One region of the Burkholderia sp. YHN3-13 genome, then DNA from elsewhere that is predicted to be linked to it. Evidence: riboswitches for the same ligand, from Rfam matches in the RefSeq annotation. Region 1 holds a riboswitch; the other holds the start of a gene.
The links. Region 1 has a riboswitch for cobalamin ahead of cobW (cobalamin biosynthesis protein CobW). Riboswitches for the same ligand answer to the same signal wherever they lie in the genome.
Positions count from the first base shown of each region.

Region 2: it holds a riboswitch for cobalamin, as region 1 does, so the genes downstream of both, AC0KUR_RS14460 (TonB-dependent receptor domain-containing protein) here and cobW (cobalamin biosynthesis protein CobW) in region 1, are expected to answer to the same signal.

Region 1 covers NZ_JBVVNQ010000008.1:70,204-77,771, forward strand. The annotation lists gene AC0KUR_RS19430 (magnesium chelatase ATPase subunit I) at 1-444, opposite strand, end outside; gene cobN (cobaltochelatase subunit CobN) at 441-4,250, opposite strand; gene cobW (cobalamin biosynthesis protein CobW) at 4,257-5,345, opposite strand; cobalamin riboswitch at 5,675-5,940, opposite strand; cobalamin riboswitch at 6,055-6,290, shown strand; gene cobA (uroporphyrinogen-III C-methyltransferase) at 6,401-7,210, shown strand; gene AC0KUR_RS19450 (cobalamin biosynthesis protein) at 7,207-7,568, shown strand, end outside.
Region 2 covers NZ_JBVVNQ010000005.1:98,532-106,099, forward strand. The annotation lists gene AC0KUR_RS14435 (isocitrate lyase) at 1-547, opposite strand, end outside; gene AC0KUR_RS14440 (YbaK/prolyl-tRNA synthetase associated domain-containing protein) at 952-1,473, shown strand; gene AC0KUR_RS14445 (helix-turn-helix transcriptional regulator) at 1,470-2,108, shown strand; gene AC0KUR_RS14450 (threo-3-hydroxy-L-aspartate ammonia-lyase) at 2,159-3,133, shown strand; gene AC0KUR_RS14455 (hypothetical protein) at 3,262-3,510, shown strand; cobalamin riboswitch at 3,927-4,119, shown strand; gene AC0KUR_RS14460 (TonB-dependent receptor domain-containing protein) at 4,335-6,263, shown strand; gene AC0KUR_RS14465 (TetR/AcrR family transcriptional regulator) at 6,394-6,966, shown strand; gene AC0KUR_RS14470 (alpha/beta hydrolase) at 6,989-7,568, shown strand, end outside.

The sequences.
Region 1 (7,568 bases):
GAAGCGCGCGTCGTGCGCGTGCGACACGCCGTCGCGCTCCACGATGTTCACGCCGCTCGCGGCGACGTCCAGCAACGTATCGACGAGCCCGTCGGCGAGCAGGTTCACTTCGTCGACATACAGCACGCCGAGGTGCGCGCGTGCGAGCAATCCAGGCCGGAAGCGCACGCCGTTTCCGGCCAGCGCATGCGCGAGATCGAGCGTGCCCGTCACCTGCTCGTCGCTCGCCGACAGCGGCAGCGTGACGAACTGCCCTTCCGGCAGCAGTTCCGCGAGGCCGCGTGCGGCGGTCGATTTCGCGGTGCCGCGCGGGCCGCTCACGAGCACGCCGCCGAGCGACGGGTCGATCGCGGCGAGCAGCAGCGCCTGCTGCAGCGCGTCCTGCGCGACGAGCGCCGCAAACGGAAAGACCGCGCGGGCGCGGTGCGTCGTCGGATCGGTCATCGCCGTCCCCCTTCCTGAAGTTGTTCGCTCGCGAGCCAGACCGCTTCGATCCGCTCGCGATAGTCGCCCGGCTGCTGCCACAGGCCGCGCTGCATCGCCTCGACGAAGCGTTCGCAGATGCCGTGCAGCGCCTTCGGGTTGTGCCGTTCGAGAAATGCGCGGGTGGCGTCGTCGAACAGGTACGCGTCGGCGACGAGCGCGTACTGGTGGTCGGACAGCACGCGCGCGGTCGCGTCATAACCGTACAGGTAGTCGACGGTCGCGGCCATCTCGGCCGCGCCCTTGTAGCCGTGACGCTTCACGCCGTCGAGCCATTTCGGGTTGACGACGCGCGAGCGGATCACGCGCGCGATTTCCTCGCGCAGCGTGCGCATCGTCGGCGCGACCGGGTTCGCATGGTCGCCGTGGTAGATGCTCGGCTGCTGCCCGGACAAGTGCCGCACGGCCGCCGTCATCCCGCCCTGGAACTGGTAGTAGTCGTTCGAATCGAGGATGTCGTGCTCGCGGCTGTCCTGGTTCTGCACGACGACGTCGATCGTCGCGAGCCGCTCGCCGAAGACGTCGGCCGCCGCGTCGCCGGCACTGTTCTGCGCATACGCGTGGCCGCCCCACTGGCGATACGCATCGGCGAGATCGGCGTCGGTCTGCCAGCGGCGCTGGTCGATCAGGTCCTGCAAGCCCGCGCCGTAGCTGCCCGGCCGTGCGCCGAACACGCGCCAGCCGGCGCGGCGCCGCGCTTCGTCGGGCGTCACCCCTTGCGCGATCCATTTCGCGCGCTCGCGCTCGACGCGCGTGCGGATCGGGTTCAGTTCCTCGGGCTCGTCGAGCGCGGCGACGGCCTGCACGGCCGCGTCGAACAGGTGCATCAGGTTCGGGAACGCGTCGCGGAAGAAGCCGGACACGCGCAGCGTCACGTCGATGCGCGGCCGGTCGAAGATCTCGATCGGCAGGATCTCGAAGTCGGTCACGCGATGGCTGCCGTGCGCCCATTTCGGCCGGACGCCGAGCAGCGCGAATGCCTGCGCGATGTCGTCGCCGCCCGTGCGCATCGTCGCCGTGCCCCATACCGACAGGCCGATCGCGCGCGGATAGTCGCCGTGATCCTGCAGATGGCGCTCGATCAGTTGCTGCGCGGATTTCAGGCCGAGCGACCACGCGGCCTGCGTCGGCACCGCCCGCGTGTCGACCGAGTAGAAGTTGCGTCCGGTGGGCAGCACGTCGGGGCGGCCGCGCGACGGCGAACCGCTCGGCCCCGGCGGCACGAAACGGCCGTCGAGCCCGCGCAGCAGCTGGCGCATTTCCTCGCCGCCGCACGCGTCGAGCGCGGGCAGCAGCGTCGCGCGAACGCGCCCGAGCACCGCGAGCGTGTGGGGCCATTCGCCGGGCGGCGTCGCGTCGGCACCCGTGTTTCCGCCGTCGGCCGCGCACAGCCCGTCCAGCCATTGTTGCGCGAGCCATTCGAGGCGCTCGCGCGTATCGCCCGCGTGGCGCCACGGCGATGCGTCGAGCGCCTGCAGGATCGCCGGGCGTGGGCCGACCCACGGCGCGGCCCAGTCCGCCGACAGCGGATCGAAGTCGTCGCCGAGCGCGAGATCGCGCGCCAGCGCGCCGATCAGCCCCGCCCGCGCGCCCTTGCCATCGCCGACCGGAAAACGCGCGAGCGCGAGCAGCGTGTCGCGGCGCTGGCGAGCGGCCGGCGATGCGCCGAACACGTGCAGCCCGTCGCGAATCTGCGCTTCCTTCAGTTCGCACAGCCACGCGTCGACGCGCGTGAGCAGCGCATCCTCGTCGCCCGCATCGCGCGGCGGCGACACGCTCAGCTCGTCGTGCAGGCGATGCTCGGCGATCGTCGCGAGGATCGTCTTGCGCAGCAGCTTCGCGCGCCGCGCGTCGACCATCAGCGCTTCGTAGTATTCGTCGACCTGCCGCTCGAGATCCTGCAGCGGTCCGTAGTTTTCCGCGCGCGTGAGCGGCGGCATCAAGTGATCGATAATCACGGCCTGCGCGCGGCGCTTCGCCTGGCTGCCCTCGCCCGGATCGTTGACGATGAACGGATAGAGATGCGGCAACGGCCCGAGCGTCAGGTCGGGCCAGCACGCGTCGGACAACGCGACGCTCTTGCCCGGCAGCCATTCGAGGTTGCCGTGCTTGCCGAGGTGGATGACCGCGTCGATGCGATACGCATCGCGCAGCCAGAAATAGAACGCGAGATACGCGTGCGGCGGCACGAGATCCGCATCGTGATAGCTCGCGTAGTCGTTCTCGCCGCGCGAACGCGACGGCTGGATGCCGACGAACACGTTGCCGGCGCGCCAGCCGGCGATCGTGAAACGTCCATGGCGCAGCGTCGGGTCGGCTTCGGGCGGCCCCCAGCGCTGGTTCAGCGCGTCGCGCACGGCGGCCGGCAGCCGCGCGAAGCGCGCGATGTAGTCGGCCAGCGGGAAGCTCTGGAACGCGGGTCGCAATGCATGCACGGCCGCGTCGTTGGTCACGCCTTCGGTGAGGCGCGCGATCAGCGCGTCTCCATCGGGCGGCAGGTCGGCCAGCGTGTAGCCCGCGTCGCGCAGCGCCGCGAGCACGCGCAGCGCGGATGCCGGCGTGTCGAGCCCCACGCCGTTGCCGATCCGCCCTTCGCTTTGCGGGTAGTTCGCGAGAATCAGCGCAATGCGCTTGTCGGCGTTGTCGAGCGTGCGCAGCCGGCACCAGCCGCGCGCGAGCGCCGCGACGAACGCGATCCGCTCGGCGTCCGGCTGATAGCGCACGACGTCGACCTCGGTATGCGGGCAGCGATACGCGAGCCCCTTGAAGCTCACCGCACGCGTGACGATGCGCCCGTCGACTTCGGGCAGCGCGATATGCATCGCGATGTCGCGCGCATGCAGGCCCTGGTTGTCGGCCACCCACGCGTCGCGGTTGCCGCCGGACAGGATCACCTGCAGCACCGGTGCGTCGCCGGCGAGCACGTCGTGTTCGGGGCTGTCGATCGCGCCGGCCGCGAACGCGGTCGTGTTCAATACGAGCGCGACGCCGTGCGTGTCGCAAAGTTGCGTGATGACTTCGCGGCTCACCGCATCCTTCAGCGACGTCACCGCGATCGGCAACGGATTCAGCCCCTCGGCGATCAGTGCGTCGGCCAGCGCGTCGAACACGGCCGTGTTCGCGGCCTGCCAGTGCGCGCGATAGAACAGGATCGCGACGACGGGCGCGCCGGGCGTCCAGCGCGGCCGCCAGTCGTCGACGCTCGCGCGGTCGCGCGCCGGGTGATACAGCGCGGCGGCCGGCAGCGGGCGCGGCGGCTCGGGTTCGGCGCCGAAACCGAGCGTATGGAACGCGATGCTGCGCAGCAGCGCGTCGGCATTGTGCACGCCGCCCTCGCGCAGATAGCGCCACCACAGCCGGCACAGCGCCGGCGTGACGGTGCTCTTCGCGACGAGGTTCGGATCTTCCTGCAGGTCGCCCGAGAACATCGCGAGCTGCTGCCCGCGCTTCGACGCGAGCGACACGGCCTGCTCGATCCCGTACGGCCAGTACGCTTCGCCGCCGAGATGATCGATCACGACCGTCTTCGCATGACGCAGCACGTCATCGACGTAGAAATCGACGGACGCCGGCTGCCGCAGGAACGTGACGTTCGCGAGCCGCACGCTCGGGAACCCGGCCGGCAACCGCGGCACGACACTCGCGAGCAGCGACAGCGTCGTGTCGGCCGAACTCAGGATCACGATGTCGGCCGGCTGCTGGTCGATCCGGACGACGCCCTGCGTATCGTCGACGAAGCCGCCCGGCGTGGTGCGCAGCAGATGCATCGTGCGTTACGCCTGTTGCGGCTCGGCCGCGCACGCGGCGTCGAACGCGCGTTGCAGCGCGGCCGCGTCGAGATCCTCGCCGATCAGCACGAAGCGGCTCGCGCGCGTTTCGCCGTCCTGCCAGCGTCGGTCGAAATAGCTGTCGAAGCGGCGGCCGACGCCCTGGATCACGAGCCGCATCGGCGCGCCGGGCAGCGCGGCGAACCCTTTCGCGCGGTAGATCGTGTGCGCTTCGACCACGCGCTGCAGCGCGGCGATCGTCGCCTCGCGCGTGCCGGCGTCGCCGGACACGACCACCGAGTCGAAATCGTCGTGATGGTGATCGTGATCACCGTCGTCGGCCGAGCCGTGATGATCGTGACGCAGGTGGATCGTTTCTTCCGATGCCGATTCGAGGCCGAGCAGCATCGCGAGATCGAGCTCGCCGCGCGTCGCGCGAACGATCTTCACCTGCGGCGGGATCTCGTCGCGGATCGCGGTTTCGATCCGGGCGAATTCCGCGTCGCCGACCAGATCGGCCTTGTTCACGATCACCAGATCGGCCGACGACAGCTGATCGGCGAACAGTTCGTGCAGCGGCGATTCGTGGTCGAGATTCGGATCGGCGCGGCGCTGCGCGTCGACGGCCTGCGGGTTTTCCGCGAACTGGCCGCTCGCGGCGGCCGGCCCGTCGACCACGGTCACGACCGCGTCGACCGTGAAGCTGTTGCGGATCGTCGGCCAGTTGAACGCCTGCACGAGCGGCTTCGGCAGCGCGAGGCCCGATGTCTCGATCAGCACGTGGTCGATGTCCGCGCGCCGTTCGACGAGCGCCTCCATCACCGGGTAGAACTCTTCCTGCACGGTGCAGCACAGGCAGCCGTTCGCGAGTTCGTACAGCTGGCCCGACGCTTCGCCCTGCGCGCCGTCGGCGTCCTCGCAGCCGATGCCGCAGCCCTTGAGGATCTCGCCGTCGATGCCGAGCTCGCCGAATTCGTTGACGATCACCGCGATGCGGCGGCCCGCGGCGTGCTGCAGGATGTGGCGCATCAGCGTCGTCTTGCCGCTGCCGAGAAAGCCCGTGACGATCGTGACGGGAAGCTTGCGTAGGGTCATGGTAGGTCCGGTGTCGAAGAGGGAATCAGGACGGGATCGTCGCGTTGGCGGCGGCGAGGCCATTCATCGGGCGACGCGCAGGCAGACCGCCGCGCGATCCGCGCGAACAACCGCGCGACGGGCGGAACAACGAATCGGACATGGTGCTTCCTTGCGAACGGTCGACATCGTGAATGCCAACACGGCTGCCGCCGGCCCTGCCCGCGCCGCCTGCCGTTCGCCGTCCCGGCCCGGCGCGTTCGCGCGGGGGGCAGATCGGCGGAGGAAGCGGAACACCCCGGGCGTCGGGCCTGCTGCGGCCGTGGACGATGCGCCGCCTCCCCGCGGCGCTGAACCCCAACGTTTAGGCCGGTATCCGGGCTGGCGAACACGCCGCTTCGCCTTCCCGGATGCGCGCGGCATCCAGTGGCGGTCGTCCGCCTGCTCGCGGCAGGCGGCGAAGCGGCGCTGCATCGCGCTCGCGCGCGACACGTTCGCTTACCGTTGCGAGGGCAGCACAGGTTGGCTCGACTGCGGTGCAGGCAGGCTCCCTGTTTCCCGTTTAACTGCGCGCGCCGGAGCGGCACGCGCGAGCACCAAAACGCGTGCGAGTGTAGGCGGCGGGGCCGGGAGCGTCAAGGCGGCACGGGGCGCCGGACTGCGTTGCGCACCGCCGGCGCACCGTGCCGGAGGCCGGCCGTGGCCGGTTCGCGCGGGCGAACCGCTGTGCTATCGTATGCGCCGCGTTCGGTGCTCGCATGCGCATTCCGCGCATGCAGTTAAACGGGAAACAGGAGGCGGACGACCGCCCGGCCTGTGCTGTCCCCGCAACGGTACGCCGCCCGCGCGACGCGCTCCCCGCGCACGCGCCCAGGCCGCCCGCGATGCCACTGCCCTTCAGCGGGCGGGAAGGCTGCGGCCTGGCAAGCGGCCAGCCCGGATACCGGCCGACGCAAGGGGCGAGCCCGATGCTCGCCGAACGCCCGATCCGCGGGGGACGGATGGGGTGCGCATTCCGCCCGCGTCCGCGCGGGCTTCGTCCGATCCGTCATGCACTGCCTGCCCGCCGGCCGCCGATGTGCCGCCCGCCTGTTCCTTTCCACTGTTTCGACACGGTGCGTGCCGTGCCGCGTGCGATGAGCCGCGCGTGGCTCATCGGCGCCGGCCCCGGCGACGCCGACCTGCTGACGCTCAAGGCCGTGCGTGCGATCGGCGCGGCCGACGTGCTGCTCGTCGACGATCTCGTGAATCCCGACGTGCTGCGCCATGCACGCGCCGACGCGCAGGTCGAGCACGTCGGCAAGCGCGGCGGCCATGCGTCGACGCCGCAGGAAGCGATCGTCGCCGCGATGCTCGCGCACTTGCGGGCGGGCCGCAGCGTCGCGCGGCTCAAGGGCGGCGATCCGTTCGTGTTCGGCCGCGGCGGCGAGGAACTGGCCGCGCTGGGCGCGGCGGGTTTTGCGGTCGAGATCGTGAACGGCATCACCGCAGGCATTGCCGCGCCGGCCGCGCTCGGCATCCCGGTCACGCAGCGCGGCGCCGCACAGGGCGTGATCTTCGTCACGGGCCACGGCGCGGGCGCCGACGAGCCCGACTGGCGCGCGCTGGCGGCCACGCGCATGACGATCGTGATCTACATGGGCATCCGCCGGCTCGACGCGATCACCGCCGCGCTGCGCGGCGGCGGCCTGCCCGGCGATACGCCGTGCGCGGCGATCGAGCATGCGACCCGCCCCGAGCAGCGGCAGGTCCTCGCGACGCTCGACACGCTCGTCGAACGCGTCGGCGCAACCGGCATCGGTTCACCGGCCATCGTCGTGATCGGCCGCGTCGCGGCGCTTGCCGACGACCCGGCCGTGCGTGCGGCGCTCGGCGGCCGCGCATGATGCGCGTCGCGCTCGGCATCGGTTTTCGCGCGGGCGTCACGGCCGCGCAGCTCGATGCCGCGATCCGGGCGGCGCTGGCGCGTTACCCGGCCGCCGAACCGGCGCTCGTCGCGACGCTCGCCGACAAGGCGTGTGCGCGGGCGCTGCGCGTGCTGTGCGCGCGCCGCGGCTGGCCGCTCGTCGCGTTCGACGCGGCGCAGCTGGCGAGCCGTCCCGAACTGGCCGCGAGCGGCCCGTCGGACGCCGCGCTGGCGCGCTTCGGGGTGGCGGGCGTGGCCGAACCCTGCGCGCAGCTCGCGGCGCCGCATGGCCGGCTGCTGGGCCCCAAATCCATCCGGGACGGCGTGACGGTTGCCCT
Region 2 (7,568 bases), on a different contig from region 1:
CGATGTCGGCGATGATCGGCACGACGTGCGTCACGTGGTTGTCGATCTTTTCCTGGATCGCGGCCTTGGCAGTCGCGTCCTTCGCCGCATCCAGCTCGCGGAACAGGCCGCCCAGCTCACGGGCGTCGGCCTGGCGCAGGAACGTGTACAGCTCGCGGATCAGCGCGCTGACCGAGGTCTTTTCGTGCATCGACTGGTCCGGCAGCGGGCCGAACTCCGAGCGCAGCGCGGCGACCATCCAGCCCGACAGATACAGGTAGCGGCGTTCGGTGCTGTTGAAGTGCTTCTTGATGGAGATCATCTTCTGCTGGCCGATGAAACCGTGCCAGCAGCCCAGCGACTGCGTGTACTTGGCCGGGTCGGCATCGTACGCGGCCATGTCGGCGCGCATGATCTTCGCGGTGTACTTCGCGATGTCCAGGCCGGTCTTGAACTTGTTCTGGGCACGCATGCGGGCGGCATACTCGGGACTGATGGCGTTCCACGCGCTGCCGTGGTTCTCCTTCAAGCCAGCCACTGCCTTGATGTCGTCTTGATATTGGGACATGTCTATCTCCTGGGAACGAAGCGCATTTGAGTAAAGGGTTCAGCGTGCCCGCTTCGTGTGACGAAGCGAACTGCATGGACTCAATATTAATCCTGTCCGGCGCGCTTTCGGCCAACTCTTATATAAGACATAAGATATAAATTTTCCTTGTTTTTCAATGAGATAGCAGATCGATTTTGCGATGCAAAACAAGTTTTCAAGCGGCGGAAAGGCGGCGCGACGGGAACTTCGCGGAGATTTCGCAATACGAAACGGCCTTTCGCAGTTGGAGAAAGACCCCGCACGGGCGCACCCGCTGTTGCCCTATCTCATGACAAAACGTCTATACTTGGACAATCCATCGATAGCGAGCGGCACGCTCGCTCCCCGCGCGCCGCGATGCGCGCCTTCCCGCCCGAAGCGACATGAACGACTCTCCCGTTTTCGACACGCTGTGCGATCTGCTGAATACGTCCGGTGCACGTTTCCGCGTGCTCGAACATCCGGCGGAAGGTAAATCCGACGTGATCGCCGCGATCCGCGGCACACGCCCCGAACAGGGGGCGAAGGCCATGCTCTGCACGTTCAAGGACGGCGGCGACGCGACCGCGCTCGCCGTGATCCCGGGCCACCTGAAGATCGACTTCCGCAAGGTTGCCGAGGCGGTTGGCCGCCGCAAGGCGACGCTCGCGTCGCCCGATGTCGCGGCCGCCGTCACGCGCTGCGTGATGGGCGCCGTGCCGCCGTTCGTATTCGACGCGAACGTCACGCTCGTCGTCGATCCCGCGCTGGTCGAACGCAACGCGGAGATCGCCTTCAACGCGGGCCGCCTCGACCGCTCGGTCGTGCTCGACTCGGCCGACTACGTGCGGATCGCCCGGCCGCTGCTGGCCGACATCACGCGGCCGGAAACGGCCGACGCCCCGTCGCCCCGGGAAAACGCATGAGCACGCGCCGCACGCCACCGTCGTCCGAACAGGCGTCGCTGATCGAACAGGTGCAGCGCATCGCCGAAGGGCTCGGCGAGATGTTCGCGCCGTTCACCGAGGTCGTCGTGCACGACCTGCGCACGCCGGAACACGCGATCCTCGCGATCCACAACAACCTGTCCGGGCGCGCGGTCGGCGATCCCGCGACCGAACTCGGCCTCGCCCGCATCGCCGACGACGATTTCCCGCAGGTGCTCGCGAACTACCCGAACCGCTTCGCGGACGGCCGCACCGCGAAAAGCACGTCGATCGGCATCAAGGATTCGACCGGGCGCTACGTGGCCGCGCTGTGCCTGAATGCGGATGTCACGCTGTTCCGCGGCTTCCAGGGCATGCTGAACCAGTTCTGCCGCACGGACGGCGAGGCCGTTGTCGACACGCTCGATCCGGCCGGGGCGGACGCGATCCGGCAGCGCATCGACGCGTTCGCGACGCGCCTCGCGACGACGCCGCGCGAGTTGAAGACCGACCAGCGCCGCGAGCTGCTGCAGACGCTGAAGGCCGACGGCTTCCTCGAGGTGCGCCGCGCGATGGAGATCGTGTCGCAGCATCTCGGCGTCTCGCGCGCGACCGTCTACAACGACGCGAAGTGACGCGGGGCCCTGCTTTCCAGTTGACTGACCTTTCCGACTCTCGAGCAACCATGAACTCTCCGACCCTCCCCACGTACGACGACGTCGCCGCGGCCGCGGCCCGGCTCGAAGGCCATGCGCACCGCACGCCGGTGATGACGTCGCGAACGATCGACGAAGCGCTCGGCGCGCAGGTGTTCTTCAAGTGCGAGAACCTGCAGCGCATGGGCGCCTTCAAGTTCCGCGGCGCGTTCAATGCGTTGTCGCGTTTCAACGCCGAACAGCGCCACCACGGCGTCGTCGCGTTCTCGTCCGGCAACCATGCCCAGGCGATCGCGCTGTCGGCGCGCATCCTCGGTATTCCCGCGACGATCGTGATGCCGCAGGATGCGCCGGCCGCGAAGATGGCCGCGACGCGCGGCTATGGCGGCAACGTCGTGACCTACGATCGCTACACCGAGGACCGCGAGCAGATCGGGCGCGATCTTGCCGAACGGCACGGGCTCACGCTGGTGCCGCCCTACGACCATCCGGACGTGATCGCCGGCCAGGGCACGGCGGCCAAGGAACTGTTCGACGAAGTCGGCCCGCTCGACGCGGTGTTCGCGCCGCTCGGCGGCGGCGGGCTGCTGTCGGGCACCGCGCTGTCGACCCGCGCGCTGTCGCCGCACGCGAAGTTGTACGGTGTGGAACCCGAAGCCGGCAACGACGGCCAGCAATCGTTCCGGTCCGGCGCGATCGTGCGGATCGACACGCCGCGCACGATCGCCGACGGCGCGCAGACGCAATACCTCGGCAACCTGACGTTCCCGATCCTCCGCCGCGACGTCGACGACATCCTGACCGCGACCGACGCGGAGCTGATCGACTGCATGCGCTTCTTCGCCACCCGTATGAAGATTGTCGTCGAGCCGACCGGCTGCCTGGCGTTCGCCGCCGCGCGACGGATGAAGGACGCGCTGCAGGGCAAGCGCGTGGGCGTCGTGATCAGCGGCGGCAACGTCGATCTCGAGAACTTCTGCGCACTGGTGTCGACGCCGGCCTGAGCGTCGCGGCGCACATGAACATCCTGTCATCCGTGCGCCATGGCACCTTCACGACGCGTTAAGTTTCGCGCCCTAGACTGATGACGTTGCCCGCAGTCAGTCGCGCAGTCAGTCGTGAAGGAGCCACCATGAACACGCACGCGATCGTCGCCGCCGCCCTGGCGGTCGCCTCCCTTCCGGCGTTCGCCCAACCGGGCGCGACGTCATCCGGTTTCCCCGCCGCATCGCCGCACGACGTCGTCGCGCAGGCGATGCACCGCTCGCCCGGCGCGTTGCCGCACGCCGGCTTCGTGCTCGCGAAGATCGATCAGAACAATACGCCGCCCGATCGGGGCGGCGACCCGGGCGGCCGCGCGCACGCCGGCACGCACATGTAACGGCGCGCGCCGGGCGCCGCTGCCGCGCCCGGCCCCGCCGGCAATCAGAACGCCGGCAGCGACGGATCGCGTGCGGCGAGGATGTCGTCGGTGCGGGCTGTTCCGCGATCTGCAGCTGTTCGGCTGGCCGATCGTGCAACCGCGGCGACCGACCGGCATGCGGCTCGGCGATCCGCGCCGCGACAACGCTGTGCCGCTGCCCGGGCTGCTCAACGCGCCGGCTGACGTCGACCGGACAACCTACGGTTTCGCGTTCGATACGACGCGGCTCGCATGCCGCTTGCTCCTCCCGATTCATCAGACGAGAAACGCGACACCAACACACAAGCGAAAGGATTCGGAAAGCGCTTGCCGGAGAATGACGTTTTTTCGCACCCTCGCGCGGCGCGGCAATTGACGTGCGGGAGCGCACGCCATTACCCTTGCGCGCTGATGGTTCCCAGCGATGGGATCAAAAGGGAACGCAGGACGGGCAACGACTCGAATCTGCGGCTGCCCCCGCAACTGTGAGCGGCGAATCCGTGCCACTGCGCGCCACTGGGAAACCGGGAAGGTCCGCACGGATGACGACCCGCGAGCCAGGAGACCTGCCATCGACCCGAGGTCCAGCAGCCGCACCGGGCGGGGTGTCCCGATGCGCAAGCGCCGCCGTTGGCGGTCGCCCGTTGCATGGACGACCCGACCTCAGGATCCGTCAGATGTCCTTCGTTCCCGAATCCGCTTCCCTGCCGGAAGCGTCGCGTCGACACGCCGTCGGCATGCGCAACCTGCCCGCCCTTCGCTCGCGACCGCCCTACGCGCCACACGCTTTCTCTCGCTGTCTGATGAACCTTCGTTACCTGCTCGCCACATCCGCCGCCACCGCGCTGCTCACCCCGCTCGCCCATGCCGCCGGCGATACCGCGCTCCAGCCGCCCGCCCAGCCCGCGGAAGGCGCCGATCTGCCGACGATCAGCGTGACCGACACGCGGCACCTGCCCGAATCGTTCGACCGGCGCTATGCGTCGACGCAGGTGCTTACGCGAGAAGATCTCGACCGGCTGTCGTCGACCGACCCGAGCATCACGCAGGCGCTCGCGACGCTGCCGGGCGTGACCGTCTCGCAGAGCGGCGGCCCCGGCTCGTCCGCGTCGGTCAGCATCCGCGGCTCGTCGGCCAGCCAGGTCGCCGTGTTCATCGACGGGATCCGGATCGGCTCGCCGACCACCGGCATCGCGCCGTGGGCCGACCTGCCGACCGACGCGTTCGAACGCGTGGAAGTGATTTCGGGCCCGGCCGCCGCATCGTTCGGCAGCAACGCGATGGGCGGCGTCGTGCAGCTCTTCACGCGCCGCGCCGCCAACCGGCCGAACCAGACCACCGTGTCGTTCGGCGGCGGATCGAACAAGACGTTCGACACGCAGTTCCGCACGTCGGGCACCCTGCCGTCGACAGGGCCGCTGGCCGCGCTCGGCGGTGTCACCTACTCGCTGGGGCTGCACGACTACAACACGGCCGGCATCGATGCGACGCGGCCCTTCTTCTACGGTCACGAAGCCGGCCGCAATCCGTATCACGCGCAGGATCTCGATGCGCGGCTCGGCTATGCGCGCGACAACTGGTCGATCTCGACGTTCGCGCTGTATCACCGCTCCGACCTGTCCTACGACAACAGCGGCTATGCGAATCGCGAGCTCGATCACCAGCTGACGACCGGCATCGCATTTCATCTCGACATCACGCCCGATACGCAGTTCGACCAGTCGTTCGGTTATGCGAACGACCGCCAGTTCATCTACGCGGACAACCCGGCCCTCGCGACCGACCAGATCAATTCGCAGCGCATCAGCACGTCGACGTCGCTGACCCATCAGGCGCACGGGTTCCGCCTGTTCGGCCTGCCGCTGTCGGGCGAAACGAAGCTCGCCTACGATTTCACGCGCGAACAGGCATTCCTGCCGATCGACGCGCCCGGCGGCATACCGACGCGCAACGACTCGGCGTTTTCGCTGCATCAGTCGGCCACGCTCGGCAGCGTGACGCTGTTCCTCGCGGGGCGTCGCGAGATCATCGCCGGGCAAGGCGTGAACACCGGCAACGCCGCGCTGTCGTGGGCGATCACGCCGGTCTACACCGCGCGCGTGTCGTACGGCAACGCATTCCGCCTGCCGAGTTTCAACGACCTGTACTACCCCGGCTACGGCAATCCGAACCTCAGCCCGGAACGCAGCACGTCGGTCGAGGCCGCGCTCGACGCGAACACGTCGTACGGCACGTTCTCGGCGGCGGTCTACGACACGCACGTCAACAACCTGATCGCGTACAACCCGGCAACGTTCTCGCCGATGAACATCGGCCGCTCGCACATCCGCGGCATCGACCTGTCGTACAAGGGGACGATCGGCCGCTCGACGCCGGTGAGTCTGGCCGTCGGCCTCCTGAATCCGCAGGACGAGACCAACCAGACCTGGCTCAACCGCCGGCCGCGCCAGACGGTCAGCCTCAGCGTCGACCACACGTGGGACGAACTGAAGCTCCACGCGCTGAGCACGGGCGCATCGCTGCTCTACGGCGGCACGACGTTCGACGATCCGGCCAACACGACGTATCTGCCGTCGTACCTGACGGTGAGCCTGCGCGCGTCGTACCGGATCAATTCGCACCTGACGGTGTCGGCGTCGCTGTCGAACCTGTTCGACCGGCAATACATGACCGCGTACGGCTACAACACGCTCGGCCGCACCGCGTTCGGCAAGGTCACCTACACGTTCTGACGACCGGTCGCCCCGGCGCCTGCGTCGCGGGCGCCGGGGCGGATCGGCGTGGCCGGCGGCGTACGGGAAATTGACTTCGCGGCAAAAACTAATAGAATTAGTTTTTTGACTAATTTCCATAGTATTCGTCATGACGCGTGCCGGCATTACCGTAGACAAACTCGTCGAAGCCGGCGCACGGCTCGCCGACGAAACCGGCTTCGAGCCGCTCACCGGCGCGGCGCTCGCGCGGCATTTCGGCGTCAAGCTGGCCAGCCTGTATTCCCATGTCCCGAGTTTCGACGATCTCAAGAGCCGGATCGCGCTGTTCGCGCTGCAGGAGCTGGCCGATCGCGCCGCCGATGCGCTGGCCGGCCGCACCGGCAAGGATGCGCTGACCGCGCTCGCGAACGTCTATCGCGACTATGCGCGCGCACACCCCGGTCGCTTTGCGGCCGCGCGCCATCCGGTGAGCCCCGAGCGCGCCGCCGAAAGCGCGGGCGGGCGGCTCGTCAGGATGACCTCGGCCGTGCTGCGCAGCTACGACCTGCCGGAAGCCGAGCTGGCCCATGCGATCCGCCTGCTCGGCGGCTTCTTCATGGGCTACGTGACGCTCGAAGGCGCCGGCGGTTTCTCGCACGGCACACCGGATTCCGACGCATCGTGGTCGCGCAGCCTCGATGCGCTCGACGTGATGCTGCGCCACTGGCCTTCAGCCGCATGACGGGCCTGATGGAATTCAAGCGATGAACGACAAACCCGATGGCGTCGTGCTGCCGAGCCGCGTCGTGCCCTTCCCCACCTCGATCAGCGACGAAGCGCGAGCCGCGTTGCAACGCCTGGTCGGCGACGACGGCGTGCCGCTGAATGCGCTGCACGTGATGCCCGCGCCGGACGATGTCGACGCGTGGATGCGCGTGAAGGCGGCCGCCGACGCGCATTACACGGCCGCGGTCGGGCAACTGGCTGGCCATCTGCGTTCGAGCGTCGAGACGATCCGGGCCGGCGATGCGGACCTGCACGTCGCGACGCCCGAAGCGGCCGCTTCCGACGAATGCGCGTACATCGACCTGCACGGCGGCGCGCTGATCGTCGGCGGCGCCGCCGCATGCCGCGCCGGCGCGCAGATGCATGCCGACCGCCTGGGCGTTCGCTGCTACGGCGTCGATTACCGCATGCCGCCCGAACATCCGTATCCGGCCGCGCTCGACGATTGCATCGCGGCCTATGCGTTCGTGCTGGCGCGCCACGCGCCGGAAAACATCGTCATCGGCGGCCGCTCGGCCGGCGGCAATCTCGCGGCCGCGATGGTGCTGCGTGCCCGCG